2 regions of the Pseudomonas sp. SMN11 genome follow, and region 2 is predicted to be linked to the other one. Evidence: predicted binding sites of a transcription regulator. Region 2 holds the regulator's gene; the other holds the start of a gene.
The links. The regulator FliA, encoded in region 2, starts transcription of late flagellar genes. The targets are predictions, from matches to a motif close to CTAAAGTTTNNNNNNNNNNNGCCGNTAA.
Positions count from the first base shown of each region.

Region 1: ACLEJU_RS01785 (flagellar protein MotY) is a predicted target of FliA. The motif match lies at 8,782-8,809, and genes of this name have one in related genera.

Region 1 covers NZ_JBKGGW010000001.1:374,584-392,106, forward strand. The annotation lists gene ybaK (Cys-tRNA(Pro) deacylase) at 1-95, shown strand, start outside; gene ACLEJU_RS01740 (ABC transporter ATP-binding protein) at 133-1,242, opposite strand; gene argF (ornithine carbamoyltransferase) at 1,239-2,159, opposite strand; gene ACLEJU_RS01750 (molybdopterin-dependent oxidoreductase) at 2,543-4,651, shown strand; gene grxD (Grx4 family monothiol glutaredoxin) at 4,743-5,078, shown strand; gene bfr (bacterioferritin) at 5,137-5,610, opposite strand; gene ACLEJU_RS01765 (bacterioferritin-associated ferredoxin) at 5,812-6,033, opposite strand; gene ACLEJU_RS01770 (peroxiredoxin) at 6,248-6,850, shown strand; gene rnt (ribonuclease T) at 6,998-7,609, opposite strand; gene pyrC (dihydroorotase) at 7,669-8,715, opposite strand; gene ACLEJU_RS01785 (flagellar protein MotY) at 8,846-9,820, shown strand; gene ACLEJU_RS01790 (argininosuccinate synthase) at 9,959-11,176, shown strand; gene ACLEJU_RS01795 (hypothetical protein) at 11,249-11,689, opposite strand; gene ACLEJU_RS01800 (response regulator transcription factor) at 11,989-12,615, shown strand; gene ACLEJU_RS01805 (PA3496 family putative envelope integrity protein) at 12,660-12,836, opposite strand; gene nth (endonuclease III) at 12,941-13,579, opposite strand; gene ACLEJU_RS01815 (Rnf-Nqr domain containing protein) at 13,584-14,102, opposite strand; gene ACLEJU_RS01820 (RnfABCDGE type electron transport complex subunit G) at 14,095-14,697, opposite strand; gene ACLEJU_RS01825 (RnfABCDGE type electron transport complex subunit D) at 14,694-15,665, opposite strand; partial or broken gene ACLEJU_RS01830 (RnfABCDGE type electron transport complex subunit B) at 15,688-16,329, opposite strand; gene ACLEJU_RS01835 (Rnf-Nqr domain containing protein) at 16,326-16,874, opposite strand; gene metG (methionine--tRNA ligase) at 16,964-17,523, opposite strand, start outside.
Region 2 covers NZ_JBKGGW010000042.1:3,615-18,008, reverse strand. The annotation lists gene ACLEJU_RS25120 (chemotaxis protein CheW) at 1-84, opposite strand, end outside; gene ACLEJU_RS25115 (ParA family protein) at 81-872, opposite strand; gene motD (flagellar motor protein MotD) at 940-1,797, opposite strand; gene ACLEJU_RS25105 (flagellar motor protein) at 1,801-2,541, opposite strand; gene ACLEJU_RS25100 (protein-glutamate methylesterase/protein-glutamine glutaminase) at 2,541-3,665, opposite strand; gene ACLEJU_RS25095 (chemotaxis protein CheA) at 3,713-5,929, opposite strand; gene ACLEJU_RS25090 (protein phosphatase CheZ) at 5,942-6,730, opposite strand; gene ACLEJU_RS25085 (chemotaxis response regulator CheY) at 6,749-7,123, opposite strand; gene fliA (RNA polymerase sigma factor FliA) at 7,228-7,968, opposite strand; gene fleN (flagellar synthesis regulator FleN) at 7,965-8,798, opposite strand; gene flhF (flagellar biosynthesis protein FlhF) at 8,892-10,199, opposite strand; gene flhA (flagellar biosynthesis protein FlhA) at 10,211-12,340, opposite strand; gene flhB (flagellar biosynthesis protein FlhB) at 12,473-13,615, opposite strand; gene fliR (flagellar biosynthetic protein FliR) at 13,618-14,394, opposite strand.

The DNA of each region.
Region 1 (17,523 bases), on a different contig from region 2:
TCAGCGCTGGGCGGCGGGGGCTGGAAGTCGAGTTGGCGGCGGCGGTACTGGCCGAGCATACCCAGGGCAAATTTGCCGGGATTGGTAGAGGCTGAGATTGCAGGGGCCGCACAGCGGCCCCGACATCTTGAATCAGGTCGCCGAGCTGTAGCGGCGAACCCCGTTCTCCTGACGCGCCGACTGCGTCGCGACACTGCCCGGCACCGGGAACAGCACCAGGTGATCGGCCTTCACCGCAATCCCCACATCCTCACCCAGCTGGTGGTCGATATGGCTCGGGAAGATCGCTTCGAGCTGGCTGCCAGTGGGCAACTGCAAACGGTACAGGGTCGACGCACCGAGGAAGCTCTTGCCGACGATGTTCGCCTGCAGCGCGCTGCCTGGGGCTGGCACGATGTCATCAGGGCGCAGCAGCACATCCACCGAGCTGCCTGGCGCCATGGTGTAGGCACGGTTGCCACGCAGCTCTCCCAGTTCGGTATTGACCGCTTCATGGCTGCTCATCTGGCCACGGATGAAGTAACCCTGGCCGACGAAGCTGGCCACGAACGTCGTCTGCGGTTCGTGATACAGGTTGTAGGGCGTATCCCACTGCTCCAGCCGGCCTTCCTTGAACACGCCCACGTGGTCGCTGACGGCAAACGCCTCTTCCTGGTCATGGGTCACCAGGATCGCACTGGTGCCGCGGCTCTTGAGGATGTCACGCACTTCGTGGCTGAGGCGTCGGCGCAGTTCCACGTCGAGGTTGGAGAACGGCTCGTCGAGCAGCAGCAGTTGTGGCTCAGGTGCCAGCGCGCGCGCCAGGGCGACACGCTGTTGCTGGCCACCCGACAGCTCATGCGGGTAGCGCCCACCGAGGCCGCCGAGCTTGACCAGTTCGAGCATCTCTTTGATCACCTGGGCCTGATTCGGGTGCTTGGCGATGCCGAAGGCGATGTTCTGCGCCACGGTCAGGTGCGGGAACAGGGCGTAGTCCTGGAACACCATGCCGATGCGGCGTTTCTCCGGGGCCAGGGTGAAGCCGGCGCGGGAGATGACTTCGCCGGCCAGCTGGATTTCACCCTCGTGCACCGGCTCGAAACCGGCGATGGCGCGCAGGGTGGTGGTCTTGCCACAACCCGACGAGCCCAGCAGGCAACCGATGTCGCCTGCGTTCAGGTGCAGGTTGAGGTTCTGGACGATGCGCTGCTCGCCGTAGCCGCAGGCGAGGTTGCGCAGGTTGAGCAGTAAGGGTTGACTCATGCGTGGTGGTAAGCCGGTTCGACAAGGAATTCGAGAAGGGCCTTCTGTGCATGCAAGCGGTTTTCAGCCTGGTCCCAGGCGACCGAACGAGGGTCGTCGAGCAGGTCGTGGCTGATTTCCTCACCCCGGTGGGCGGGCAGGCAGTGCATGAACAGGGCGTCGGGTGCCGCCAGGTCGAGCAGTGCGCGGGTGACCTGGTAAGGCGCGAAATGCGCCAGGCGCCGTGCAGTTTCCTCTTCCTGACCCATTGAAGTCCAGACATCCGTGGTTACCAGGTGCGCACCGCGCACGGCTTCCTGCGGATCGCGGACGATCTGCACGTGGTCGCCACCCAGGGCCATGAAGCGTGGATCGGGCTCATAGCCTTCCGGGCAGGCGATGCGCAGCTGGAAGTCGAACTGCTTGGCCGCTTCGATATACGAGTTGCACATGTTGAAGCCATCGCCGATCCAGGCCACGGTCTTGCCCTGGATCGAGCCGCGGTGCTCGAGGAAGGTCTGCATGTCGGCCAGCAGCTGGCACGGGTGCGACTCGTCGGACAGGGCGTTGATCACCGGCACGCGGGACTTGGCGGCAAATTCGGTCAGGGTGCTGTGGGCGTGGGTACGGATCATCACCACGTCGAGCATGCTCGACAGCACGATGGCGCTGTCACCGATCGGCTCGCCACGGCCCAGCTGGGTGTCCCGTGGCGAGAGGAAGATCGCCTGGCCACCGAGCTGGATCATGCCGGCTTCGAACGACACGCGGGTACGGGTCGAGGATTTCTCGAAGATCATGCCCAGCACGCGGTTCTTCAGGGGCTCGAACAGCACGCCTCGCTTGCGCAGGTCCTTCAGCTCGATGCCTCGGCGGATCACACCGAGCAATTCGTCGGTGGTGAAATCCAGCAGGGAGAGAAAGTGCCTAGCGCTCATGATTGACTACCTTATCTGCAACGGTATGCAGGTCGACCGTATGGTTTTTTTTGACAACGGGAGTGACCTGCGGCGTAAGCCGCACGGGGCGGACGAAATGGGGAAAGGCGCAATACTATAATTAAATGTCGCCTGAAACCAAGAGGGGAAACAGCAGCTCGTTCTTAAGATGTTGCAAAGGGTGTCGTACCCCTTGCACCCGTGCTGTTTTTTATTTGCTACAGAAGGTTGTACACGGCTTGCTGGCAATTTGGCAAATGGCTGTCGCGAATCGTGCGCCTGATGTCGCGGGATTCACGCCGCGAAGCGCACTGGCCGGCGCGAGGGCTGCGGCGCATAGTCGTGGCTCGACGACTCCTTACGACAACAAGGCAGAGGCGGCCATGACCAAGACCCTGCATCACCGTGCCTGTCACCTGTGCGAAGCGATCTGCGGCCTGAACATAGAAGTCAGCCACGAAGACGACGGGCGAGCGCTGATCAGCTCCATCAAGGGCGACCCGGAGGACCCTTTCAGTCGGGGTCACATCTGCCCCAAGGCGGTGGCCCTGCAAGACATCCAGAACGACCCGGACCGCCTGCGCCAGCCCCACCGTCGGGTAGGGTGCGAGTGGCAACCGATCGGCTGGGACGAGGCGTTTGCCTTGGCTGCCGAAAAGCTGTGGGCGGTTCAGCAGGCCCACGGGCGCAATGCCGTGGCGGTCTATCAAGGCAACCCCAGCGTGCACAATTATGGGCTGATGACCCACAGCAATTACTTCCTTGGCCTGCTCAAGACCCGAAACCGCTTCTCCGCCACCTCGGTCGACCAGCTGCCGCAGCACCTGACCAGCCACTTGATGTACGGCCACGGCCTGCTGTTGCCGATCCCGGATATCGACCATACCGACTTCATGCTGATCCTCGGTGGCAATCCGCTGGCCTCCAATGGCAGCATCATGACCGTACCCGACGTGGAAAAGCGCCTGAAAGCCCTGCGCGGGCGAGGTGGTCGCCTGGTGGTGGTCGATCCCCGGCGCAGTGAAACCGCCGCCATGGCCGACCGCCATCTGTTCATCCGTCCCGGAGGCGATGCAGCGTTGCTGTGTGGCCTGCTCAACACCCTGTTCGATGAAAACCTCGCGCGAGGTTCGCATTTGCCGGTCAGCGGCCTTCAGCACGTGCGCGAAGCGATCTTGCCGTTCAGCGCAGAGGCGATGAGTGCACACTGCGGCATAGCCGCTACCCAGATACGCCAACTGGCGCGGGACTTCGCTGCTGCAGACAAGGCAGTCTGCTATGGGCGCATGGGGGTGTCGACCCAGACGTTCGGCACGCTGTGTCACTGGCTGGTGCAACTGATAAACCTGGTGACCGGCAACCTCGATCAAGAGGGTGGGGCGCTGTGTACCGAGCCTGCGGTCGATCTGGTGGCGACCACGTCAGGTGGCCATTTCAATGCCTGGCAGAGCCGGGTTTCGGGCTTGCCGGAGTACGCTGGCGAACTGCCGGTGGCGGCCCTGGCCGAGGAGATGCTGACCCCGGGGGAGGGCCAGGTGCGGGCGCTGGTGACGGTTGCCGGCAATCCGGTGCTGTCCACGCCCAATGGCCGGCAGCTGGATGCGGCGCTGGACGGGCTGGAGTTCATGCTCAGCATCGACCTCTATATCAATGAAACCACCCGCCACGCCGACCTGATCCTGCCTTCGACCTCGGCGCTGGAAAACGACCATTACGACAGCACCTTCAACCTGTTGGCCGTACGCAATGTGACCCGTTTCAATCGCGCTATCCTGGCCAAGCCCGAGGGCGCTTTGCATGACTGGGAGATCTTCGTCGGCCTGGCTCAGGCGTTCGCCAAGCGTGCCGAACTGGAACTGAAACCGACCTGGCCGCCAGCGCAGATGATCGACCTGGCCCTGCGTAAGGGGCGCTATGGCGAAGCAAGCGTCTGGAAGCTCTCGCTTGCGGCGCTGGACGAGCATCCCCACGGGCTCGACCTGGGGCCGCTGCGCGCCAACCTGCAGTCACGCCTGGCAACTGCCAGCAAAACCGTCGAAGCGGCGCCGCAGGTGCTGCTGGATGACCTGCAGCGGTTGGCCCTGCAGGCACCGCCTGCGCCGGGCGAGTTGCTGTTGATCGGTCGCCGTCACGTGCGCAGCAACAATTCATGGATGCATAACTTTCATCGTCTGGTCAAAGGCAAGCCGCGCCATCAACTGCTGATGCACCCGCAAGACCTGCAGCAACGGCAATTGCAGGATGGCCAGCGGGTGCGTATCCGTTCGCGTACCGGCACGCTGGAGGTCGAGGTGCAGGCCTGTGAAGACATGATGCCCGGGGTGGTCAGCCTGCCCCATGGCTTCGGCCATGGTCGTCAGGGTGTGCAGTTGCAGGTTGCGCAGGCGCAGGCGGGTGTCAGTGCCAACGACCTTACCGATGAACGCCTGCGCGACGCGATTTCCGGTAATGCTGCGCTCAATGGCGTGCCTGTGCAGGTCGAGGCCGCATGAGCAACGGTAAGGCCGAGCACGCTGCTCGGCTTTCCGATACAATGCGTCACCGTGCCGACGACCGCGTCGGAAAGTTCAGCCGAGGTGCTACATGGATATCATCGAAACGATCAAAGAGCAGATTGCCAACAACACCGTTCTGCTTTACATGAAAGGCTCGCCGAATGCCCCGCAGTGTGGCTTCTCCGCGCGTGCCTCGCAGGCTGTGATGGGTTGCGGCGAGAAGTTCGCCTACGTCGACATCCTGCAGAACCCGGAAATCCGCGCCAACCTGCCAAAATACGCCAATTGGCCGACCTTCCCGCAACTGTGGGTAGCCGGCGAGCTGGTTGGCGGTAGCGACATCATGCTGGAAATGTTCGAGAAGGGTGAGCTGCAGACCCTGATCAAGGACGCCGCCGCCAAGGCCAAGGCTTCCGAAGCCTGATCTTCAGGCAGCCATGAAAAAACCCGCTCAAGGCGGGTTTTTTTATGGGGCGAGAATCTTATTCTTCGCCCATCTGCGACTGCAGGTAGTTCTCGATGCCGATCTTGTCGATCAGGCCCAGCTGGGTTTCCAGCCAGTCGATGTGCTCTTCCTCGGACTCGAGGATGTCTTCGAGCATGTCACGCGAGCCGAAGTCGCCAGCGGTTTCGCAGTGGGCGATGGCGGCTTTCAGGTCGACCAGGCCTTTCTGCTCGATCTTCAGGTCACACTCGAGCATTTCTTTGGTGTGCTCGCCAATCAGCAGCTTGCCCAGGTCCTGAACGTTGGGAATGCCTTCGAGGAAGAGAATACGCTTGATCAGTTTGTCAGCGTGTTTCATCTCGTCGATGGATTCTTTGTACTCGTGCTTGCCGAGCTTGTTCAGCCCCCAATCTTCGTACATGCGCGCGTGCAGGAAGTACTGGTTGATTGCGACCAGCTCGTTTCCGAGGATCTTGTTGAGATGCTGGATGACGCTTACGTCGCCTTTCATGACGGGTTCCTGCCCTGTAGAAGTGTGCCAATACAGGGAAGTTTGAGCCTGTAACTGTGGGCTGTCAAACCTAAGTGATTGAATAATAAGTGAAAATTAATAGAAATAAGAATGTTTGTGAACCGCGTTGGAACGCTAACTTATTGATATTCGGGCATAAAAAAACCGGACACGAGGTCCGGTTCTTCGAATTCTGTAATATCAGGCAGCAGTAAATTCCACCGGATAGGGCAGAGCAGCCTGCTGGCTCACCTGCAATTCGGTGAGGGTCTCGCGGACCACCTGCTTGGCCAGACAGGCACATTTGCCACACTGGCTGGCGACGTTGGTCGCCGCTCGGACTTCCTTGTAACTGCAGCATCCTTCATAGATCGCATCGCGGATCTGTCCGTCGGTGACGCCGACACAAAGACACACATACATAAGGGCTGACCATCGCGGGTTGAGTCGATGGGTTGGAGCTTAATGTTAATGAGAATGCTTGTCAAAGGACTTTCTGAAAGGGCCGTGCTTGAGCGACCGACGGTTGCATTCGGCCTGTAACCACAAGCCGTGTATGATGGTCGGCCTTTGTTGGATGTCGGGCAAGCCTGCCTTGGCCCGGCAAACGGTTCTTCACCCTCATCAGGAGATTACAATGAGCGTACTCGTTGGCAAACAAGCCCCCGACTTCACCGTCCCAGCCGTCCTGGGCAATGGCGAAATCGTCGACAGCTTCAACCTGGCCTCGGCCATCAAGGGCAAGTACGGCCTGGTGTTCTTCTACCCACTGGACTTCACCTTTGTCTGCCCGTCCGAGCTGATCGCTCTGGACAACCGCATCCCTGACTTCCAGGCGCGCAACGTTGAAGTGATCGGCGTTTCGATCGACTCGCACTTCACTCACAACGCATGGCGTAACACCCCGGTCAACGCCGGCGGTATCGGCCAAGTCAAGTACACCCTGGCTGCCGACATCACCCACGAAATCTGCAAGGCCTACGACGTCGAGTCCGAAGGCGGCGTAGCCTTCCGTGGCGCCTTCCTGATCGACACCAACGGTGTTGTTCGTTCGCAGATCGTCAATGACCTGCCGCTGGGCCGTAACATGGACGAACTGCTGCGTCTGGTCGACGCCCTGCAATTCCACGAAGAGCACGGCGAAGTCTGCCCTGCCAACTGGAAGAAAGGCGACCAGGGCATGACCGCTTCGCCAGAAGGCGTTGCTGCTTACCTGAGCGAGAACGCTGGCAAGCTGTAATTGCCCCGCGCATGAAAAAACCGGCCCATGTGGCCGGTTTTTTTTGCCTGGTATCTGGGGACAAGGCCGCTCCTAAAGGAAACGTGATCTCCTGTAGGAGCGGCCTTGCGTCGCGAAAGGGTCGCGAAGCGGCCCCAGGACTTCAACTTAATCGTTGAAGTCGCGCCAGCCGCCCATTTCCTTCCAGCGGTTGACGATGCCGCAGAACAGTTCGGCAGTCTTCTCGGTGTCGTAACGCGCCGAGTGCGCCTCACGGCCGTCGAAGTCGATGTCGGCGCTCTGGCAGGCCCGCGCCAGCACGGTCTGGCCATAGGCCAGGCCCGCCAGGGTCGCGGTGTCGAAGCTGGAGAACGGGTGGAACGGGTTACGCTTGATATCGTTGCGCGTTACTGCCGCATTGAGGAAGCCAAGGTCGAAGCTGCTGTTGTGGCCGACCAGGATCGCCCGTTTGCAGCCGTTGGCCTTCAGCGCCTTGCGCACGCCGCGGAAGATGTCGGTGAGTGCGCTTTCCTCGCTCACCGCCATGCGCAGCGGGTGGTCCAGCTTGATGCCGGTGAACTCCAGCGCGGCCGGCTCGATGTTGGCCCCTTCGAACGGTTCTACCCGGAAGAAGTAGGTGTGCTCGGGGAACAGGAAACCTTTCTCGTCCATGCCGATGGTTACGGCGGCGATTTCCAGCAGGGCGTCGGTGGCGCTGTTGAAGCCGCCGGTCTCGACATCCACCACGACTGGCAGATAGCCGCGGAAGCGCTCGGCCATCGGGTGGCGCGAGCCGCTGCCGCCCTGACCGTCCTGGTCGTCTTCGTAGAGGTCTTCGCTCACGCGTTGTCCTCCAGCAGGCGCCAGCGCAGTTTTTCACCGGCACGCAGCGGGATCACGGTCTGCTCGCCAAACGGCAGGCTGTCCGGGGCGGTCCACTCTTCGCGGACCAGGGTGATGGTGTCGGTATTCGCCGGCAGGCCATAGAAGGCCGGGCCGTGCAGGCTGGCGAAACCTTCCAGCTTGTCCAGTGCATTGCGCTGTTCGAACGCCTCTGCGTACATCTCGATGGCAGCGTATGCGGTGTAGCAGCCGGCGCAACCGCAGGCGGCTTCCTTGGCGTGACGGGCGTGCGGTGCCGAGTCGGTGCCGAGGAAGAACTTCGGGTTGCCGCTGGTGGCCGCGTCCAGCAGCGCCACCTGATGGGTGTTGCGCTTGAGGATCGGCAGGCAATAGAAGTGCGGGCGGATACCGCCGACCAGCATGTGGTTGCGGTTGTACAGCAGGTGCTGGGCAGTGATGGTCGCACCGACATTGGCCGGGGCTTCGGTGACGAACTGCGCGGCGTCGCCCGTGGTGATGTGCTCGAACACCACTTTCAGGGTTGGGAAGCGCTCGACCAGGCGGCGCATGTGCTCGTCGATGAAACGCTTTTCGCGGTCGAACACGTCGATCTCGCTGCGGGTCACTTCACCATGCACCAGCAATGGCATGCCCACTTCCGCCAACGCTTCGATGGCCGGGAAGATGTTGTCGATGCTGGTCACGCCCGAGTCGGAGTTGGTCGTCGCGCCGGCCGGGTAAAGCTTGGCGGCGTAGACGATGCCGCTGGCCTTGGCCGCGCGGATGTCCTCAGGGCTGGTGCGGTCGGTGAGGTACAGCACCATCAGCGGTTCAAAGCGGCTGCCAGCCGGGCGGGCGGCAAGGATGCGCTCGCGGTAGGCGCCAGCTTCGACGGCATTGCGCACCGGCGGAACCAGGTTAGGCATGATGATGGCACGGGCGAAAGTACGCGCCACATCGCCAACGGTATGGGGCAGGACGGCACCATCGCGCAGATGGATGTGCCAGTCGTCGGGACGCAGGAGGGTCAGGCGATCGGACATTGGGAATTCCAGGCGGGTCGAACTCAGGCCCCAATGCTACCGGAAAACCCCGGTCCGAGCACGGCTATCAAGTTTTCCGGCACGCGTCCGATAGCCTGCCTGTAAGCCGTCAGAAATTGTGGAGCCGCCCGTGCGCCAGCGTTACCTAGCCCTGTTGACCCTTGTCGCCAGCCTGCCGGCCGGCGCACTGACCTTCCAGACCCGCATGGAGAATGTCGCCTGGAAAGTCGAGGGTGACCAGTTCGAATGCCGCCTGATCCAGCCGATCGACGGTTTCGGCAGTGGCGAGTTCGTACGCAAGGCCGGTGAGCAGCCGGTGTTCCAGTTGCGTTCGCACAGCAACATACTGGGCGCAGGTTCCGCCACCTTGCTGGCAGCCGCGGCCCCTTGGCAGCCAGGCCGTGGTGATGTCAACCTCGGCGCCGTGCGCATGACCCGTAGTGGCGTGCTGTTCAGCTCGTCGCAGAGCCAGGCCAGTCGCCTGATCAACGGCCTGCTCGATGGCCGCAGCACGGTGGTGCGCAACTACACCGGCGAAGGCGGGCGGGTGATGGAGGTACGCGTACTGCCGGTCAGCTTCGCCAAGGCATATGACGACTATCAGGCCTGTGCCAGCAAGATGCTGCCGATGAACTATGACCAGGTGCGCCAGACCCAGGTTGGCTTCCCGGGCGGTGGCTTCGATCTCGACGCCGACGCCCGTGCGCGGCTGGATGTGATCCTCGATTACCTCAAGGCCGACCCGACGGTGAACCACATTGAACTCAACGGCCACTCCGATAACAGTGGTAACCGCCTGACCAATCGTGACACCTCGCGGCGTCGGGCCCTGGCCGTTGCCGATTACCTCAAGGCCCATGGCGTGCCGGAAGAGCAAATCGTCGTGCGCTTCCATGGTGAGCGCTATCCGTTGGTGAAGAACAACAGCCCGGCCAATCGGGCGCGTAACCGGCGGGTGAACATCGAACTGGATCGGGTGGCTCAGGTGGGGAAACCGGCCGTGCAGCCGGTTCAGCAACCGGCAGCGGTAGCGCCTACCATCCCGTCTGCCGGTGCGTCACCGGCTGCGCCTGCTCCGGCTGCACCAGGATCGAAGGCACCTTGACCAAATTTCCTTGCCACCCCACGTCGCGCCGCTGACAGTTCCTGTCGCTTTGTCGTCAGAAGCTGTCGCCCCACTGTAAATTTATCCGCAACGCCGGTAGAATCGATCCCTTTCCGTACAACCCCGTGGAGTGATGGCATGGCGGACGTAAAAAAGGTCGTACTGGCGTATTCCGGCGGCCTTGATACTTCGGTGATTCTCAAGTGGCTGCAGGATACCTACAACTGCGAAGTGGTGACCTTCACCGCTGACCTGGGTCAGGGCGAAGAAGTCGAGCCGGCTCGCGCCAAAGCTCAGGCGATGGGCGTAAAAGAGATCTACATCGACGACCTGCGCGAAGAGTTCGTGCGTGATTTCGTCTTCCCGATGTTCCGCGCCAACACCGTCTACGAAGGCGAGTACCTGCTGGGTACCTCCATCGCCCGCCCGCTGATTGCCAAGCGCCTGATCGAAATCGCCAACGAAACCGGCGCCGATGCCATTTCCCACGGCGCTACCGGCAAGGGTAACGACCAGGTTCGCTTCGAGCTGGGTGCTTACGCCCTCAAGCCAGGCGTCAAGGTCATCGCCCCATGGCGCGAGTGGGACCTGCTGTCCCGCGAGAAGCTGATGGACTATGCCGAGAAGCACGGTATCCCGATCGAACGCCACGGCAAGAAGAAATCGCCGTACTCGATGGACGCCAACCTGCTGCACATCTCCTACGAAGGCGGTGTCCTGGAAGATACCTGGACCGAGCACGAAGAAGACATGTGGCGCTGGAGCGTCTCGCCAGAAAACGCCCCGGACCAGGCTACCTACATCGAGCTGACCTACCGCAATGGTGACATCGTCGCCATCGACGGCGTCGACATGACCCCGGCCACCGTGCTTGCCGAGCTGAATCGCATCGGCGGCGCCAACGGTATCGGCCGTCTGGACATCGTCGAGAACCGTTACGTGGGCATGAAGTCTCGCGGCTGCTACGAAACCCCTGGCGGCACCATCATGCTCAAGGCCCACCGTGCCATCGAGTCGATCACCCTGGACCGCGAAGTCGCTCACCTGAAAGACGAGCTGATGCCGAAGTACGCCAGCCTGATCTACACCGGCTACTGGTGGAGCCCTGAGCGTCTGATGCTGCAGAAGATGATCGACGCTTCGCAGGTCAACGTTAACGGCGTTGTGCGACTGAAGCTGTACAAGGGCAACGTCATCGTGGTTGGCCGCAAGTCGGACGACTCGCTGTTCGATGCCAACATCGCGACCTTCGAAGAAGACGGCGGCGCCTACAACCAGGCCGATGCTGCCGGCTTCATCAAGCTCAACGCGCTGCGCATGCGTATCGCTGCCAACAAAGGCCGCGGGATGCTCTGAGCATCTGGCTGAAGTGGCATAAATAAACCCGGCTCTGGCCGGGTTTTTTTTGCCTGCTGGACGGTGGTCTGATCAATGTCCATGGGGTAAATCCTCGGGCAAGCGGATGCTCGAGAGAACAACGCATCTCTGTAGTTCGATATTGCACATTCGCCACTGCCTGTTTGCGACATGTGGTTGGCTAATGGCTTGCACGATTTGCTGTTCTATCAATTTCTGCGCGTCAGGGCCGGAAAACATCATGGTTATAGTTTCTTGCATGTCGGGAGGCGTCGCTTGCTCAGGGATGCTCTTCTGCTCGGCAGGGCCAGGTTTGTAAAAGGATTTGTAGTTGAAGTTCAGGGTGAGAAAGAACAGGGCTGTGAGGAAGAATGGAAACCCTACAAGGAACCAAGTGTAATACGTCTGACTTTTTTCGCTGAGGAAAGGCAAGGTTGCCAAGGCAGAAGCTTCGATGATGCCAGCGAAGATGGCAATTATGGTCAGTGGGGCCACAGGTTGGTTATCGTTCATGATTATCGCCTCCTGCATGTTTTTCATATCAATAACCTACTGGCTGCCTCAACTAAATTGTGGACTTTTTCCGGGGTAGGGGAATTCTCAGCGGAGTGAGTGAATTGATCACGGTTTGACTTGCTTGTTCGTGAGCACAGCCGTGAGAAAGCGCTAAATTTTTCTTGTAGGAAAATTCCCAAACAGACGTAAGGTTCATCTATTCGGCTATTTGTGCGGGGAATTGACGCGCCATTGCGCGTTCTGCTCGGTTATGGTGAGGCAGTCGTCAAAGCAAAATAACGAATGATGGATATCGCATGAATAAAGTCCTTATCGTGGATGATCATCCGGTCATACGCCTGGCAGTGCGCATGCTGATGGAGCGGCATGGGTACGATGTTGTTGCGGAAGCCGATAACGGCATAGCGGCCTTGCAGCTCACTCGTGAACACCTCCCCGATATTGTCGTACTCGATATCGGCATCCCCAAGCTCGACGGGCTGGAAGTCATCGCCCGTATGGCCGCGGCCAGCCCTGGCAGCCGTGTCCTGGTGCTGACTTCCCAGGCGCCCGGGCATTTTTCCATGCGCTGCATGCAGGCGGGGGCTTCTGGCTATGTTTGCAAGCAGCAGGAACTCACCGAACTGCTCAGTGCCATCAAGGCTGTGCTCTCTGGCTACAGTTACTTCCCGAATCAGGCCTTGCACAAGTCCCATGGCCGGGTGGGAGGCGCCAGCGAGGCTGAAATGGTGGATCGCCTGTCGGCAAGGGAGATGATGGTGCTGCAGCAGCTTGCACGCGGGCGTTCCAACAAGGAGATTGCCGACAGCATGTTCCTCAGCAACAAGACGGTCAGCACCTACAAGACCCGCCTGTTGCTGAAACTGAATGCCCATTCACTGGTGGACCTGATCGAGTTGGCCCGGCGTCATGGTCTGAACTGAGCCCGGCACGCACAAAGCCTCCGTGAAGGAAGCTTTGTGCCAGGCTACAGGTCGTAGTCAAAATCGGCGAGTTGCCGTTGCAGGCGTCGTTCTTCGAGGAGGTTGTCAATGGTACGACGCTTGCTCAGGTTGGTCTTTGCGGTTTCAACCTGAGGCTCCGCTTCGTCGTCAGCGGTGGCAAAGTCATCTTCGATCGACAGGTCGTCTTTATCGGTACTCATGAGTCGCTCCAAGCCAAAGGGCCATTGGCCGTCCTTATAGCGGGAAAGCGAAGTTCGGTAAAAAAGATTTTTTCAATCACGATGCAGCTGTTTTTGCTATTGGCTCAATCGTCGGAGGTCTTGTGCTTGTATTCGCACAGATCTTCGATGCGGCAGCTACCGCAACGGGGCTTGCGTGCCTGGCACACGTAGCGGCCATGCAGAATGAGCCAATGGTGAGCGTCGAGCAAGTAATCCTTGGGGACGAACCTGACCAGTTTCTTCTCGACTTCGAGCACGGTCTTGCCAGGCGCGATGCCGGTACGGTTGCTGACCCGGAAGATGTGCGTGTCCACGGCCATGGTCGGCTGGCGGAAGGCGGTGTTGAGCACCACGTTGGCGGTCTTGCGGCCAACGCCCGGTAGCGCTTCCAGTGCTTCTCGGGTCTGCGGTACTTCGCCTTCATGGCGCTCGATCAACAGGCGGCACGCCTCGATGACATTCTTGGCCTTGCTGTTGTAGAGGCCGATGGTCTTGATGTATTCGCTCAGGCCCTCGACACCGAGCTCATAGATGGCCTGTGGTGTATTGGCGACCGGGAACAAGCGCGCCGTGGCCTTGTTGACGCCGACATCGGTGGACTGCGCGGAAAGCGTCACGGCAACCAGGAGCTCGAATGGGGTGGTATAGGCCAATTCCGTTTTCGGGTCGGGATTGTCTTCGTGCAGCCTGCGGAAGATCTCCAGGCGTTTGGCGGCATTCATGGGTTCAACGCTTTCCTTGACGACGTGTGAGGGTGGGGCGCAGCCAATTGTACAAGGCCATTAGCGTGCCGAGCAGTAGCAGCCCACCGGACGGCAGGTGGGCCAAGTGCATGCCGGCGACATCGTCCAGCCATTGGCGGCCGGCGCCAAGCAGCAAACAGGCGAGCAGCAGGCCGCTCAAATGCAGCAACAGTTGCCGCCAGCGCCCTTCAGTTGGCAGCAATGTGTCGATGGCAAGGCATTGCAGGCAGATCAGTGCAGGAAAAAAACCAAGCGTCAGCGCCAATGGCAATGCCCAGGCCCGCAGAGCCAGTTGCAGGCAGCTGGCAAGTGCAGCAAGCAGCAGCAGGCTTGCCAACCAGTACTTCGCGCCGCTGAGAGTTGCTCGCAGCAGGCTTAGCAAGACTTGGTGGAGAAGGGGCAGCACGAACATGCACGCGCCAATGGTCGCTGCCTGCGGGAAGGTGCGCGTTGCGCCAAGCAACGGGGCCAGGCCGGTCATCAGCAGGTAGTATTTATTCATGGCCGGGAGCTCCGAGCAGTTCGCTGCGATGTTGGTCAAAATATCGCAAGGCTTCCTGCTGGGCATCGATCACGGCCCGAGAAGTAACGGTCGCTCCAGCCAGCTGATCGAAGTCGCCCTGGTCGCGCCTGAGCGCCCAGCGATCGCCAAGGCCGTGATGGGCAAATTGTGACAACCAGCCAGACTGTGGGTCGGCGATCTGGCCGCCCAGCCCAGGGCTCTCCTGCTGTTCGATCACTCGGCTGCCAATCAGGCGGCCTTCGTCGTCGATGGCAATGGTCAGCTTGATGGGGCCGGCATAGCCCTGGACCTGGCTCACCAGCACGATGGCTGTTGGCGAAGTGCGGAGGGTCGCGCGGTAGACCGCGAGTATCTTGCTATGCAATGGCTGTTCTGCTGGCAATGCTAACGCGTTGTCCAGGGGGCGATTGTCGTAACTTTGCGCGGGCAGCACCGCCAGGAATTGGGCTGCCTTAAGTTGGTGCTCGGCATCTGCGATGGCTGGACGCGTCCAGTGCTGCCAGGCCAGTGTTAACGCCAACGCCGACCCTCCGACGGCAAGTAGCAGCAAGCTGCTGCGAACAGGTGCGGTCATGACGAGACCTGCTGGCGTCGCAAGGCAAACCGATCCAGGGCGGGCATTGCCAGGTTCATCAGGAGGATGGCGAATGCCGTGCCATCCGGGTAACTGCCCCAGGTGCGAATCAGGTAGATCAGCGCGCCTGCGCCAAAGCCAAACAGCAGCTTGGCCAGGTTGGTCTTGGGGCCAGACACGGGCTCCGTGGCGATGAAGAACGCCGCCAGCATGGTTGAGCCGCTGAACAGGTGCAGCAGTGGCGAGCCGTTCGAATCCGAGCCGGAGCCATTCCAGGCCAGCAGGCTGAACAGAAACAGGCCGGCCAGCAGGCCTGCCGGGGCATGCCAGCTGATAACCCTGCGCTGCAAGAGAAACAGCCCACCGAACAGCAGTGCCAGGTTGACCCACTCGCTGTTGCGGCCGCCAAAACTGCCAAAACCGGAGTGGCTGGCGAAGAGTTCGTCGATGGTCAGGCTGCGGTTGTGGCGCAGGCCATCGAGAATGGTCGGCCCCGCCCAGCCATCGATCTGGTTACCACTGCCAGACACCAACTGCAGGCTATCGATAAAGCCAATGGCCTGGCTGGGCCAGTGGGTCATTTGCAGCGGAAAGTTGAGCAGCACAAAGGCGTAACCGACCATTGCCGGGTTGAACAGGTTGCGGCCCACGCCGCCAAAGGCCTGCTTGCCGACGCCGATGGCAATGCCTGCTGCTGTCACTGGCAACCACCAGGGCGCTTGCACAGGCAGGGCGATGGCCAACAGCACGGCAGTCACCAGGGCACTGCCATCGTTCAATGCCGGTAGAACCGGTTGTCGACGCAAAGCCAGCAGTGCCGCTTCGCAACTCAATGCACTGCTGGCGCACAGCAACAGGTTGAACAGCACTCCCCAGCCTTCTGTCCAGAACGCCGCGAGCAAGCCGGGTATGCAGGCCAGCAGCACGAGGCCCATGGCCTTGCGTAGCCGTGGGTCAGGGTTTGCCATGGTCGTGCCCGGCCGCTGTAGGCGCAGCATCGGCAGCGGCGGCTTGTTGCGCCTTGATCCGCTCGAGGGCGGCCTTGATCGCGTCTGGCGCGCCTTGTGTGGCTCCGGCCGCACGTGCCTGGCGCTGCGCCTCCCGGCGCGCGATATCGCGTTGCAGGCGGGCGTTACGCTGTTCGTGGCGCTGGCGCGCATGATCGCGGCGCTGGCGGCGGGCCTGCAGTTGTTCGGGGGTATGGGCCAGGCCGCTGACAATTGGCACCACTGTGGCTGGTAGTGGGTGCATGTCGATGCAATCGACCGGGCAGGGCGCCAGGCACAAGTCACAGCCGGTGCATTCGCTGGCGATGACCGTGTGCATCAGCTTGGCGGCGCCGACGATGGCATCGACCGGGCAGGCCTGGATGCATTTGGTGCAACCGATGCATTCGGCTTCGCGAATGTAGGCGACCTGGGGCGGTGCGCTTCCTCGTTGCGGCTCTGGCGCGAGCAGTGGCACTTCCAGCAGCGCGGCCAGCGCGGCGATGGTTTCGCTACCGCCTGGCGGACACTTGTTGATGGCCTCACCCGCAGCCAGGCCTTCGGCGTAGGGCCGACAGCCATTGTGGCCGCATTTGCCGCACTGGGTCTGCGGCAACAGGGCGTCGATGCGTTGAATCAAGTTCATTGAGTGAAAAGTCCGTTGAATCCCGAGAACGCCAGGGCCATGACACCTGTACCGATCAATGTAATGGGCAAGCCGCGCAGCGCGGCCGGTACGTCAGGGTGCTGGCTGCGCTGGTGCAGGTCGTCGAACAGCACCAGCGCAAGCCAGAAGCCCAGGCCGGCCACTATCCCCCAGCACAACGTTGCTAGCGCCGAGGTGTCCTCTCCCGTCACTTGCAGCGCAAGGCCCAGCAGCAAGGCATTGCCCAGCAAGGGCTGAGCAAGATCCCCGGTGGGCCATTGCGGGCGTAGCCTGGCCAACACCTGCGGCACGCCCCATGTCAGCAACGCCAGCCATGGCAGCAGCAGGAACAGGCGCAAGTCCTGCAAATGCCAGGGTGCGATGATCAACCGGTCGAGCGCTTGCCCGCCGCTTGCCCCGAGCGCTATCGACAGGGCGCCTGCCAGGCCACAGACCTGCAGGCGCAGCCGGCTGAACGGCCGTTGTTGCAGAAGCAGGTGGCTGAACAGCGCAGCGCTGGCCAGGATCAGCATGTAGTCGTTCATGTGAATGACGATAGCCGGTTATCGCCTGGAGCGTCCGGCATTGGTGCTGCACATGGAACTGCCCCGGCGGTGAGGCCGGGGCAGAAGGCTTACTTGATGCGCTGACCTGGCTTGGCGCCGCTGTCAGGGCTGAGCAGGTAGATCTCTTCGCCGCCAGGGCCGGCCGCCATGACCATGCCCTCGGACACGCCAAAGCGCATTTTCCGCGGCTTGAGGTTGGCCACCATCATGGTCAGGCGGCCTTCCAGCTGGGAGGGGTCCGGGTAGGCCGACTTGATGCCGGAGAACACGTTGCGGCGCTCGTCGCCGATGTCCAGGGTCAGCTGCAGCAGCTTGTCGGCGCCAGCTACGGCTTCAGCCTTGACGATCAGTGCGACGCGCAGGTCGACCGCGGCAAAGGTGTCGAACTCGATTTCGGCAGACAGCGGGTCCTTGGTCAGCTCGCCATTGCCGGCCGGTGCCTGGGCTTCGGCGGCCAGCAGGTCTTCCTTGCTGGCGGCGACCATGGCTTCGACCTTGGCCGGTTCGATACGGCTCATCAGCGCCTTGAACGGGTTCAGCTGGTGGTTTTCCAGGCGCGACTGATGGTCGTTCCAGGTCAGTGGCGCGACGTTGAGGAATGCCTCGGCATCGGCGGCGAGCAGCGGCA
Region 2 (14,394 bases):
CTCGGCCTCGGTGGCCTCCTGCAACAGCCCATCGAGGTAAGACTGCAGGGCCAGTTGCGGCTTGGTACCCACAGGCCGGTTCATGAAACCACCTGCGCGGCCGGCTTGTAGGTGAGCATGTGCTTGAGCAGTGCCCGGTAGGCGATCACGCCACGGCTCTTGCCATCGAACTGCGACGGCGTGACGCCATTGCGGCTGGCATCGCGCAGTCGCGTGTCGACCGGGATGTAGCCCTGCCACACCTGGTGTTCATAGGTATCGCGCAACACCTTGAGGGTGCCCAGCGAAGCCTGGGTACGGCGGTCGAACAGGGTCGGCACGATCTGGTAAGGCAGCGCCTGCTTGCGCGAGCGGTTGATCATGGCCAAGGTACCGATCATGCGCTCCAGGCCCTTCACCGCGAGGAATTCGGTCTGCACCGGGATCACCAGCTGCTGGCTGGCTGCCAGGGCATTGACCATCAGCACGCCGAGCAATGGCGGGCTGTCGATCAAGGCGAAATCGAAATCCTGCCATAACTGCGCCAGACTCTTGGCGATCACCAGGCCCAGGCCACTCTGACCTGGCGACTGACGCTCCAGCACCGCCAACGCAGTACTCGACGGCAGCAGCGAGATACGCTCATCGCTGGTGGGCATCAACAACTGCCCCGGCAGGCCTTCCGGCACGCTGCCCTTGTGCAGGAACAGGTCGTAGCAGCTGTGCTCCAGGGCATCCGGGTTGTGCCCGAAATAGCTGGTCATCGAGCCATGCGGGTCGAGGTCGACGACGACCACGCGCTTGCCCGCCTCGGCCAGCAGGCCGGCCAGGGCGATGGTGGTCGTGGTCTTGCCCACGCCGCCTTTTTGATTGGCTACTGCCCAGACTCTCATAGGACAACTCTTGCTTCATGGGTGCCGCCGGCTGCCACAGGGCATGCGGTGACGGAGAATTGACGGCTCACTTGGCTGTCGTCGCTGCTGGGGCTGGCGGTGCACTTTGTGTGCCAGCACGGCGCAACGCCGCGTCCGGGGTGGCATTGGCACTGCCCGAGCCGGTCAGGCTGCGGCGCACTTCGAGGTTACGGGAAATCACCAGCACGACCCGGCGATTGCGCGCACGCCCTTCGGCGGTGTCGTTGCTGGCCACCGGCTGGTACTCGCCATAACCCACCGAGGCCATGCGCGCCGGGTTGACCCCTTCCATGGCCAGCAGGCGCACGATGCTCGCCGCCCGCGCCGCCGACAGCTCCCAGTTGGTCGGGTACTGCGCCGTGCGAATCGGCAGGTTGTCGGTGAAGCCCTCGACGTGCACCGGGTTGGCGAACGGTTTGAGGATGTTGCCGACTTTCTCGATGATGGTGAACGCCTGGTCACTGGGCATGGCGTCGCCACTGCCGAACAGCAGGGACGAGTTGAGTTCGATCTCCACCCACAGCTCGTTGCCGCGCACGGTCATCTGGTCGGACTTGATCAGGTCGCCGAAGGCATCGCGCACGTCGTCGCTGATGGTCTTCAGCGGGTCAACGTTGGTCTGGGCCAGGCCCGCATCGGTCTGCTCGCTGTCCTTGATCAAGGGTTCTGCCGGTTTGACGCTGAGCGGCTGCTCGTCGCCGATCGGGATCGGCTTCATGCTCCGCTCAGGGTCGTTGAACACCCCGAGCAGCGCTTGCGAGATGACCTTGTACTTGCCCTCGTTGATCGAGGAGATCGAATACATGACCACGAAGAAGGCAAACAGCAAGGTGATGAAGTCGGCGTACGACACCAGCCAGCGTTCGTGATTCTCGTGCTCCTCGGTATGACGGCGACGGCGCATGGCTTACTCCATGAAGCCTTGCAGCTTCAACTCGATCGAGCGCGGGTTCTCGCCCTCGGCGATCGACAGCAGGCCTTCGAGCAGCATCTCGCGGTAGCGCGACTGGCGCAGGACGATGGCCTTGAGCTTGTTGGCGATCGGCAGCAGGATCAGGTTGGCACTGGCCACGCCGTAGATGGTGGCGACGAAGGCCACAGCAATGCCGTTGCCCAGCTGCGACGGGTCGGCCAGGTTGCCCATGACGTGGATCAGGCCCATGACCGCACCGATGATACCGATGGTCGGGGCGTAGCCGCCCATGCTCTCGAACACCTTGGCGGCCTGGATGTCACGGCTTTCCTGGGTCAGGAAGTCGACTTCGAGGATGCTACGGATCGATTCCGGCTCGGCGCCATCGACCAGCAGTTGCAGGCCCTTGCGAGCATAGGGGTCGGGTTCGGCATCGGCTACGCCTTCCAGGCCGAGCAGGCCTTCCTTGCGCGCCGTCAGGCTCCAGTTGACCACACGGTCGATACCACCGGCCAGGTCGACCCGCGGCGGGAAGAAGATCCAGCGCAGGATCTGCAACGCGCGCTTGAACGCCGACAGCGGCGACTGCAGCAGTGCCGCCGCCAGGGTGCCGCCGAGCACGATCAGGCCCGCCGGGCCATTGAGCAAGGCACCGACGTGGCCACCTTCAAGGAAGTTGCCGCCGACGATGGCGACGAACGCCAGGATCAGGCCAATCAGGCTGAGCACATCCATCAGACACAAGCCTCGACCAGGTGTTTGCCGATTTCATCCAGGCTGTACACCGCGTCCGCCAGGTTGGCTTTGACAATGGCCATGGGCATGCCGTAGATCACACAGCTGGCCTCATCCTGGGCCCACACGGTACTGCCGCCCTGCTTGAGCAGGCGCGCGCCTTCACGGCCATCGGCGCCCATGCCGGTGAGCACCACCGACAGCACCTTGTCGCCGTATGACTTGGCCGCCGAGCCGAAGGTGATGTCCACGCACGGCTTGTAGTTCAGGCGCTCGTCGCCCGGCAGAATCTTCACCGTGCCACGGCCGTCGATCATCATCTGCTTGCCGCCTGGGGCCAGCAGCGCCAGCCCCGGGCGCAGCATGTCGCCGTCCTCGGCTTCCTTGACGCTGATCTTGCACAGCTTGTCGAGGCGCTCGGCAAATGCCTTGGTGAAGGCGGCGGGCATGTGCTGGATCAGCACGATCGGCGCCGGAAAATTCGCCGGCAGCTGGGTCAGCACCCGCTGCAGAGCCACCGGGCCACCGGTGGAGGTACCGATCGCCACCAGCTTGTAAGGTTTGCGCTTGGGAGCCGGGGCATGCGCCGCGGCCGGCGTCGCTGCACGGGCAGGCGCGGCAGGACGGGCCGGCGCGGCGCTGGCCAAGCTGCTGGCGGGTGCATGGCTGGCGGCCGGCGCCGGTGCGCTGACCGGCGCGTGGCTGGTGTAGCCGCCGAAACGGCGGTTGCTGCGCGAGATGGTATGCACCTTCTCGCACAGCAACTGCTTGACCTTCTCCGGGTTGCGCGAGATGTCTTCGAAGTTCTTCGGCAGGTAATCCACCGCACCGGCATCCAGCGCGTCGAGGGTGACGCGGGCGCCTTCATGGGTCAGCGAGGAGAACATCAACACCGGCGTCGGGCAGCGCTGCATGATGTGCCGCACGGCGGTGATGCCATCCATCATGGGCATTTCGTAGTCCATGGTGATGACATCGGGTTTGAGCGCCAGTGCCTGGTCGATCGCTTCCCTGCCGTTGGTCGCGGTGCCGACCACCTGGATCGTCGGGTCCGCCGAGAGGATTTCCGAAACGCGGCGGCGGAAGAAACCGGAATCATCCACCACCAGGACCTTGACTGCCATAAACACTCCATTAGGCGGCGCCACCCGCCAGGGTGCGCCGCCGAAAATCAGATACGCCGTGCCGCGTAACGCTTGAGCATGCTCGGCACGTCGAGAATCAGCGCGATGCGGCCGTCACCGGTGATGGTGGCGCCAGACATGCCAGGGGTGCCCTGCAACATCTTGCCCAGCGGCTTGATCACCACCTCTTCCTGGCCCACCAGCTGGTCGACCACGAAGCCGATCCGCTGAGTACCGACCGAGAGGATCACCACATGGCCCTCGCGCTGCTCCTCGTGCACCTGGCCCTGAACCAGCCAGCGCTTGAGGTAGAACAGCGGCAGCGCCTTGTCGCGCACGATCACCACTTCCTGGCCGTCGACCACGTTGGTGCGCGACAGGTCGAGGTGGAAGATCTCGTTGACGTTGACCAGCGGGAAGGCGAACGCCTGGTTGCCCAGCATCACCATCAGGGTCGGCATGATCGCCAGGGTCAGCGGCACCTTGATGACGATCTTCGAGCCCTGGCCCTTGGCCGAGAAGATGTTGATCGAGCCGTTGAGCTGGGAAATCTTGGTCTTCACCACGTCCATGCCGACACCGCGGCCGGACACGTCGGAAATCTCGGTCTTGGTCGAGAAGCCCGGGGCGAAGATCAGGTTGTAGCAGTCCGATTCGCTCAGGCGATCGGCCGCGTCCTTGTCCATCAGGCCTTTTTCCACGGCCTTGGCGCGCAGGATGTGCGGGTCCATGCCCTTGCCGTCGTCAGAGATCGACAGCAGGATGTGGTCGCCCTCCTGCTCGGCCGACAGTACCACGCGGCCGGTCCGGGCCTTGCCAGAGGCTTCACGCTCGTCCGGCATCTCGACACCGTGGTCGACGGCGTTGCGCACCAGGTGCACCAGCGGGTCGGCCAGGGCCTCGACGAGGTTCTTGTCGAGGTCGGTCTCTTCACCGACCAGTTCCAGGTTGATCTCTTTCTTCAGCTGGCGCGCCAGGTCGCGGACCAGGCGCGGGAAGCGGCCGAAGACCTTCTTGATCGGCTGCATGCGGGTCTTCATCACCGCGGTCTGCAGGTCGGCGGTGACCACGTCGAGGTTGGACACGGCCTTGGACATGGCCTCGTCGCCGCTGTTCAGGCCCAGGCGCACCAGGCGGTTACGCACCAGCACCAGTTCGCCGACCATGTTCATGATCTCGTCCAGGCGTGCAGTGTCGACACGCACGGTGGTTTCCGCTTCGCTGGCAGGCTTTTCCGCGGCCGGGGCCGGGCTGCGGGCTGGCGCGGCCGGCTTGGCGGCAGCAGCAGGTGCAGCGGCAGCCGGCCTGGCGACCGGTTTGCTCTCAGCCACGGCCGCAACCGGTGCGGCCACGGCGACAGGCGCTTCGGCAGCAACGGTTTCACCGGTGAACTTGCCCTTGCCGTGCAACTGGTCGAGCAACGCTTCGAACTCATGCTCGGTGATCTCGTCACTGCTGGCGGGCGTGACCACGCTTTCCACTGCCGCGGTGGCAGCCGGCAAGGCATCGGCCTGGAAGGTGCCCTTGCCGTGCAACTGGTCCAGCAACGACTCGAATTCTTCGTCGGTGATTTCGTCGCTCAGCGGTGCACTGGCATCGACCACCGCTTCGGCAGCAGCCACTTCGGGCGAGAACTGGCCCTTGCCATGCAACTGGTCGAGCAGCGATTCGAACTCGGCGTCGGTGATGTCGTCACCCGCGCCGCTCAGGGTCTCGCCCTGCATCTGCGCTTCGGCGGCGGCCGCTTCGGCCTTGACCGCATCGAGCGAGTCGAGCAGCTGTTCGAACTCGGTGTCGGTGATATCTGCCTCGGCAGCCACCGGCTCCGCTGCAGCCTCGACCACTGCTACCGGTGCTACCGGGGCGTCGGCGCTGGCAGGTTCCGCCAGGCGCGACAGGGCCGCCAGCAACTCCGGGGTGGCCGGGGTCACTTCGCTGCGCTCACGCACCTGGCCGAACATGCTGTTGACCGTGTCCAGTGCCTCGAGCACCACGTCCATCAGTTCCGCGTCGACCCGGCGCTCACCTTTGCGCAGGATGTCGAACACGTTCTCGGCGATGTGGCAGCACTCCACCAGCTCGTTCAGCTGAAGGAAGCCGGCGCCCCCTTTTACAGTGTGGAAACCGCGAAAGATTGCATTGAGCAGGTCGGCATCGTCGGGCCGGCTTTCCAGCTCGACCAGTTGCTCGGACAGTTGCTCAAGAATTTCGCCGGCTTCTACCAGGAAATCCTGAAGGATTTCTTCATCGGCGCCGAAGCTCATTAAACGTGCTCCTTAAAAACCCAGGCTGGACAGCAGATCGTCGACGTCGTCCTGACCGGACACAACGTCTTCACGCTTATCGGCATGAATCTGCGGACCTTCACCCCGAGTCGGATGTTTTTCTTCATCTTTTTCAGCGCGCAGCTGCTGGTGGTCGTGTTCGATACCGGCAAACCGGTCGACCTGGCTGGCCATCAGCACGAGCTTGAGCAGATTGCTTTCAACTTCGGTCACCAGCGCAGTCACGCGCTTGATCACCTGGCCAGTCAGGTCCTGATAGTCCTGGGCCAGCAGAATGTCGTTGAGGTGGCCGGCGACCTTGCGGTTGCCCTCGGCGCTGTGCGTCAGGAAACTGTCGACGCGCTTGACCAGCTCGCGGAACTCCGGCGCTGCGACTTCGCGGCGCATGAAGCGCTGCCAGTCGACGCTCAGGCCTTGCGCTTCGGCTGCCAGGTCGTTGAGCACCGGGGTGCTCTCCTCCACCAGGTCCATGGTGCGGTTGGCGGCACCCTCGGTGAGCTTGACCACGTAGGACAGGCGCTCGGTGGCATCGGTTATCTGCGAGACTTCCTCGGCCTGCGGCATGCGCGGGTCGATCTGGAAGCTGACGATCGCGCTGTGCAGCTCACGGGTTAACTTGCCGACTTCCTGGTACAGGCCACGGTCGCGGGTCTGGTTGAGCTGATGAATCAGCTGCACCGCCTCGCCGAAACGCCCGCGTTCCAGGCTCTCGACCAGCTCCTGGGCATGTTTCTTCAGGGTCGACTCGAACTCCCCCAAAGACGTTTGTGTTGTTTCCATGGCGCCCCCTGACGTGACTCAGCCGTTGACGCGTTCGAAGATCTTCTCGATCTTTTCTTTGAGCACCTGGGCGGTGAATGGCTTGACCACGTAACCGTTGACGCCGGCCTGGGCCGCTTCGATGATCTGGTCGCGCTTGGCTTCGGCGGTCACCATCAGCACCGGCATGGTCTTCAGGCGATCGTGGGCACGGACCTTGCGCAGCAGATCGATACCGGACATGCCCGGCATGTTCCAGTCGGTCACCAGGAAGTCGTAATGGCCGCTTTCGAGCATCGGCAGAGCGGTGGTGCCGTCATCGGCTTCATCGGTGTTGGTGAAGCCCAGGTCACGCAACAGGTTCTTGATGATCCGCCGCATCGTCGAAAAGTCGTCAACGATGAGGATTTTCATGTCTTTGTTCAAGTAGACCTCCAAGCAGTCTCAAACGCGCTCGGCCCCGAGCACGCGTATTCATATTCGGTACAACGTGGAAAACGACTGCAACGACCCCGGGCTCAACGCGCCCGCCATTCCCCCAGGCGGCTGCGCAGGCGCGCGGCACACTGGCTGTGCAACTGGCTGACTCGCGATTCGCTGACCCCCAGCACCTCACCGATTTCCTTGAGGTTCAGCTCTTCGTCGTAGTACAGCGCCAGCACCAGGCGCTCACGCTCCGGCAGGTTGGCGATCGCATCGGTCAGGGCAGCCTGGAAGCGCTCGTCTTCCAGATCGCGCGACGGCTCGACCTGACCACTGGCGCCGTCCTCGTGCAGCCCTTCGTGCTCGCCGTCCTGCAACAGGTCGTCGAAACTGAACAGGCGGCTCCCCAAGGTATCGTTCAAGATCCCGTAGTAATCATCGAGACTCAATTGGAGTTCGGCAGCAACTTCATGATCTTTAGCGTCGCGGCCAGTTCTTGCTTCCACGGCGCGCATCGCATCACTGACCATGCGCGTATTGCGGTGCACCGAACGCGGTGCCCAATCGCCCTTGCGGACCTCGTCGAGCATCGCCCCGCGGATGCGGATGCCAGCGTAGGTTTCGAAGCTGGCGCCCTTGCTGGCGTCATACTTGTTGGCCACTTCCAGCAGGCCGATCATGCCGGCCTGGATCAGGTCCTCGACCTGGACGTTGGCCGGCAGGCGTGCCAGCAAGTGGTAGGCGATGCGCTTGACCAGCGGCGCGTAGCGTTCCACCAACTCGAATTGGGCGTCTTTCGACGCCTTGCTGTACATCTTGAAGCCGCTCGCGTTCATAGCACGGGTCCTGCGCTGGTGGGTTGCACCAGGCGCTCGACAAAGAACTCAAGGTGCCCGCGCGGGTTGGCCGGCAGCGGCCAGCTGTCGACCTTCTGCGCGATGGCCTTGAAGGCCAGGGCGCATTTGGAGCGAGGGAAGGCCTCGTACACCGCGCGCTGCTTCTGCACCGCCTTGCGCACGCTCTCGTCGTAGGGCACGGCGCCGACATATTGTAGGGCGACGTCAAGGAAGCGGTCGGTGACCTTGGTCAACTTGGCGAACAGGTTGCGCCCTTCCTGCGGGCTCTGCGCCATGTTGGCCAGCACGCGGAAACGGTTCATGCCGTAGTCGCGGTTGAGCAGCTTGATCAGCGCGTAGGCGTCGGTGATCGAGGTCGGCTCGTCGCACACCACCAGCAGCACTTCCTGGGCCGCGCGCACGAAGCTGACTACAGAGTCACCAATGCCCGCAGCAGTGTCGATCACCAGCACGTCGAGGTTGTCGCCGATCTCGCTGAAGGCCTGGATCAGCCCGGCATGCTGGGCCGGGGCCAGGTGCACCATGCTCTGGGTGCCGGAGGCGGCTGGCACGATGCGCACCCCGCCAGGCCCCTGCAACAGTACATCGCGCAGCTCGCAGCGCCCTTCGATGACATCGGCCAGGGTGCGTTTTGGGGTGAGACCCAGCAATACGTCGACATTGGCCAGGCCAAGGTCGGCGTCCAGCAACATTACCCGGCGGCCAAGTTCGGCCAGCGCCAGGGACAGGTTCACTGAAACGTTAGTCTTGCCGACGCCACCTTTGCCACCAGTGACGGCGATCACCTGTACGGGATGCATGCTACCCATGTTCGTTGTTTACCTTGTCTCGCTTGGACCCAAGCCACACGCGGGGTAGCACTGCCAGCCCCGGAATGTAGGTACTTTGCATACGCTTCATCCTCAACCTGCGCGCCGCGGGTTGTGGTAGAGATCAGCGAACATGTCGGCCATCGCCTCTTCGCTGGGCTCGTCCTGCAACTGCACGTTGACCGCGCGGGTCACCAGCTGGTGCGGGCGCGGCAGGTGCAGGTCGTCAGGAATGCGCGGGCCGTCGGTGAGATAGGCCACGGGCAGTTCATGACTGATGGCCAGGCTCAGCACGTCGCCGAGGCTCGCCGTTTCATCAAGTTTGGTCAGGATGCAGCCAGCCAGGCCGCAGCGCTTGTAGCTGTGGTAGGCAGCGGTCAGCACCTGCTTCTGGCTGGTGGTGGCCAGCACCAGGTAATTCTTCGCGGCAATGCCACGCCCGGCCAGGGTCTCCAGTTGCATGCGCAGGGCCGGGTCGCTGGCCTGCAGGCCGGCGGTATCGATCAGCACCACGCGCTTGCGCAGCAGTGGCTCCAGCGCGGCTGCCAGCGACTGGCCCGGATCGACGTAGGTCACCGGCACGTTGAGGATGCGCCCCAGGGTCTTGAGCTGCTCCTGGGCACCGATGCGGAAGCTGTCCATGCTCACCAGGGCAAGGTTCTGCGGGCCGTACTTGAGCACGTAACGCGCCGCCAGCTTGGCCAGGGTGGTGGTCTTGCCCATGCCGGCCGGGCCGACCATGGCGATCACCCCGCCCTCTTCGATCGGTTCGACCTGGGGCACTTCGATCATCCGCGCCAGGTGCGCGAGCAGCATGCGCCAGGCCTGGCGCGGCTCTTCGATCTCGCTGGTGAGGTCGAGCAGCTCGCGGGCGATCGGGCCGGACAGGCCAATGCGCTGCAGGCGACGCCAGAGGTTGGCCTGGGCCGGTTTGCTGCCCTGCAGCTGGTTCCAGGCCAGCGAGCCGAGCTGCACTTCGAGCAGCTCACGCAGGCCCGACAACTCCGAACGCATGGCGTCGAACAGGCGCGGGTCGACCGGGGCAGGGGCAGGTGCGGCAGCCACTGCCGGGGCATCGACATGCGGTTCGATCAATGGCTCGGCCGCGGTCAGCGACTGGCCGGCGAACAATTGGCGGCTGCCTTCGGTGGCCTCGGCGCGGTTGTCCAACTCGGCCTGGGCAGTGGCGATGCGCGATTGGGTCTTGCGCAGCTCTTCTTCCAGCTCGACGTTGGGGACGCGCGGGGCCAGTGCGGACAGCTTGTAGTCCAGCGCGGCGGTCAGCTCGACACCACCGGCAATGCGGCGGTTGCCGATGATGGCGGCATCGGAGCCCAGCTCATCACGGACCAGCTTCATGGCCTGACGCATATCGGCGGCGAAAAAACGCTTGACTTGCATAACCCACTACCTCAGCCGTTGGGGCCCACTGTGGCAACGATGGTGACTTGCTTGTTATCCGGTATTTCCTGATACGCCAGAACATGCAAATTCGGTACAGCCAGGCGACCGAAGCGCGACAACATGGCACGGATCGGGCCAGCTACCAGAAGAATGGCCGGTTGGCCTTGCATTTCCTGGCGCTGGCAGGCGTCGATCAGCGAACGCTGCAGCTTTTCGGCCATGCTCGGCTCAAGAAGAACACCGTCTTCCTGACCTTGCCCGGCCCTTTGCAAACTATTGAGCAAGATCTGTTCCAACCTTGGCTCAAGGGTGATCACAGGCAGCTCGGACTCAACGCCGACAATGCTTTGGACAATGGCACGACACAATCCGACGCGCACTGCCGCCACCAGCGCGGCGGTATCTTGACTCTTGCTGGCATTGTTGGCGATGGCCTCGGCAATACTGCGGATGTCACGCACCGGTACTTGCTCGGACAACAACGCCTGCAGGACCTTGAGCAGCCCCGACAAGGAAATGACACCGGGCACCAGCTCTTCAGCAAGTTTAGGCGATGCCTTGGACAATACCTGCAACAGTTGCTGGACCTCTTCATGGCCGATCAGCTCGTGGCAGTGCTTCTGCAGGATCTGGTTGAGATGGGTGGCAACCACGGTGCTGGCGTCGACCACGGTATACCCCAGCGACTGCGCCTGAGCGCGCTGAGCGATGTCGATCCACACCGCCTCGAGGCCGAATGCCGGATCGCGCGCGGCGATACCGTTGAGGGTGCCAAACACCTGCCCTGGGTTGATCGCAAGCTCGCGGTCCGGGTAGATCTCGGCCTCGGCCAGAATCACGCCCATCAGCGTCAGGCGATAGGCACTGGGCTGCAGGTCGAGGTTGTCGCGAATGTGCACGGTCGGCATGAGGAAGCCCAGGTCCTGGGACAGCTTCTTGCGTACGCCCTTGATCCGCGCCAGCAGCTGGCCACCTTGGTTGCGGTCGACCAGCGGGATCAGGCGGTAGCCCACTTCCAGGCCGATCATGTCAATGGGCGTCACGTCATCCCAGCCCAGTTCCTTGGTGTCCAGTGCACGCTGCGGCGACGGCAACAGGTCCTGCTGGCGCTGCGCCTCCTTCTGCGCTTCGACCTTGGCCTTCTGCTGCTTCTTCCACACCAGATAGGCACCACCACCGGCCAGCAGGCCTAGGCCGAGGAAGGCCACGTGCGGCATGCCTGGCACCAGGCCCATGATGATCATCAGCCCCGCAGACACACCCAGCGCCTTGGGCGAGTCGAACATCTGGCGATTGATCAGCTTGCCCATGTCCTCGGAGCCCGAGGCACGGGTAACCATGATCGCGGCGGCGGTGGACAGCAACAGTGATGGCAATTGCGCCACCAAACCGTCACCGATGGTCAGCAAGGCGTAGACCTTGCCCGCATCGCTGAACGACATGTTGTGTTGCAACATACCAATCAGCATGCCGCCAATCAGGTTGATGAAGAGGATCAGCAGGCCGGCGATGGCGTCACCGCGGACGAACTTGCTGGCACCATCCATCGAACCGTAGAACTCGGCCTCCTGGGCCACCTCGGCGCGGCGCATCTTGGCCTGGGCCTGATCGATCAGGCCGGCGTTGAGGTCGGCGTCGATCGCCATCTGCTTGCCGGGCATGGCGTCAAGGGTGAAGCGCGCGCTCACCTCGGAAATACGCCCGGCACCTTTGGTCACCACCACGAAGTTGATGATCATGAGGATGGCGAACACCACCGCACCCACGACGTAGTTGCCGCCGATCACCACCTCACCGAAGGCCTGGATCACCTTACCGGCAGCGCCGTGGCCTTCCTGGCCATGGAGCATGACCACCCGTGTAGAGGCCACGTTCAGCGCCAGGCGCAGCAAGGTCGCTACCAGCAGGATGGTCGGGAACGCGGCGAAGTCCAGCGGGCGCAAGGCGTACACGCACACCAGCAGGACCACGATCGACAGGGCGATGTTGAAGGTGAAGAACACGTCGAGCAGGAACGGCGGTATCGGCAACATCATCATTGCCAACATCACCAGCAGCAGCAACGGCACGCCCAGGTTGCCCCGGCCGAGCCCGGCCAGGTTGTTGCGGGCGTTGCTGATTAACTGAGTGCGATCCACCGCGAGTCCTCTTGATGCAAAACTTTGACGCCCAAGGGGCGCTTGGGCGTGGCTCTGCAAGAAGCCTTCCAACTTTCCTCGGCCATGGATTTATGTTGCCTGTACCCGCGAAGAGGCCGGCACAGGCTGCAATCAGTTATCGCGCCGCAGGTCCGGTGGAATCGGCAGGTCTTCTTTGAGCGGCTCTGGTCGCTTGCCCTTGCCGGAGCGGTACTGGCGGATCTGGAACACATAGGCCAACACCTGCGCCACCGCCAGGTACAGCCCCGCCGGGATTTCCCCTTCGACCTCGGTGGAGTAGTAGATCGCCCGCGCCAAGGCTGGCGATTCGAGGATCTGGATCTTGTGCTCGACACCGATCTCGCGAATCTTCAAGGCGATGAAATCGGTGCCCTTGGCCACCAGCAACGGCGCCACCCCACCCTTCTCCGGGTCGTACTGCAGGGCCACGGCATAGTGTGTCGGGTTGGTGATGATCACGTCAGCCTCGGGCACGGCGGCCATCATGCGCCGCTGCGACACCTCGCGCTGCAGCTGGCGGATGCGCTGCTTGACCTCGGGTTTGCCTTCGCTGTCCTTGTACTCGTCCTTGATCTCCTGTTTGGTCATCTTCAGCTTCTTCTGGGTCTGCCACAGCTGGAACGGGACGTCCGCCGCAGCAATCAGCAGCAAACCGGCAGCCATCCACAAGGCACTCCAACCGACCACCTGGACACTGTGGATGATCGCCTGCTCCAGTGGCTCGTTGGCAATTGCCAGCAGTGCCTGGCGATCATTGCTCAACACCACCAGCGCGACGATCAGGATGACGAAGAACTTGGCCATCGCCTTGAGCAGCTCAGTCAGCGAGTTCAGCGAGAACATGCGCTTGATGCCCGACAACGGGTTCATCCGGCTGAACTTTGGCTGCAACAGGCTCCCGGAAAAGATGAACCCGCCAAGGGCAATGGGTGACACGAATGCAATCACGAACAGCAGCATGAGAATCGGCTGCACCGCCCAGATGGCCATCTTGCCCGAGGCCAGCAGAAACGTTCCCATCGACCGCTCGTCAGTCAGCACCTCGCGGGTCAGGGAAAAATTCATGCGCATCAGCGTCATCAAGGTTTCCGCCAGGTTGCCGCCGAAGGCCAGCAGCGCCCCGGCACCGGCCAGTGTCGAGGCAACGGTGTTGAGCTCCTTGGAACGGGCGATCTCACCTTTCTCGCGCGCATCACGCTTGCGTTTGTCGGTGGGGTCTTCCGTCTTGTCCTGACCGCTCTCGCTCTCAGCCATGCTCAGCGCGCCCTTGCCAGTTCACGCAGCCACTGCAGAGCTTCACTGGCCAACGCCTGATAGTGGGAAAGAATATCGGCCAAGCCAACCCAGAAGATGCCCATACCCAGCACCAGCGTCAGGGGGAAGCCGATGGAGAAAATGTTCAGCTGCGGCGCGGCACGGGTCATGACACCGAATGCGATGTTAACCACCAGCAGGGACGCGATCGCCGGCAGAATCAACAGCAGGCCGGCACCGAACACCCAGCTCAGGCGCCCAGCCATCTCCCAGAAGTGATTGACCACCAGCGCGTTGCCCACCGGCAAGGTGGTAAAGCTTTCGGTCAGCACCTCGAACACCACCAGATGGCCGTTCATCAGCAGGAACAGCACGCTCACCAGCATGGTCATGAACTGGCTGATCACCGCCACGTTGACACCGTTGGCCGGGTCGACCATGGAGGCAAAGGCCATGCCCATCTGCACGGCGACAATTTGCCCGGCGATGACGAAAGCCTGGAACAGCATCTGCAGCGAGAAGCCGAACAGCGCACCGACGATGACCTGTTCGCCACACAGCAACAGACCGCGCAGGCTCAGCGGGTCGAATTCCGGCAATGGCGGCAGTGCCGGCACGATGACCACAGTGATCGCCACCGCCACGTACAGGCGGATGCGCGCGGGCAGCATGCGCGTGCCGAAGATCGGCATGGTCATCAGCACCGCAGCCACCCGGAACAGCGGCAGGATGAATGTGGCGACCCAGGTGCCGATCTGCGCGTCGGTCAGCTCCAGCAT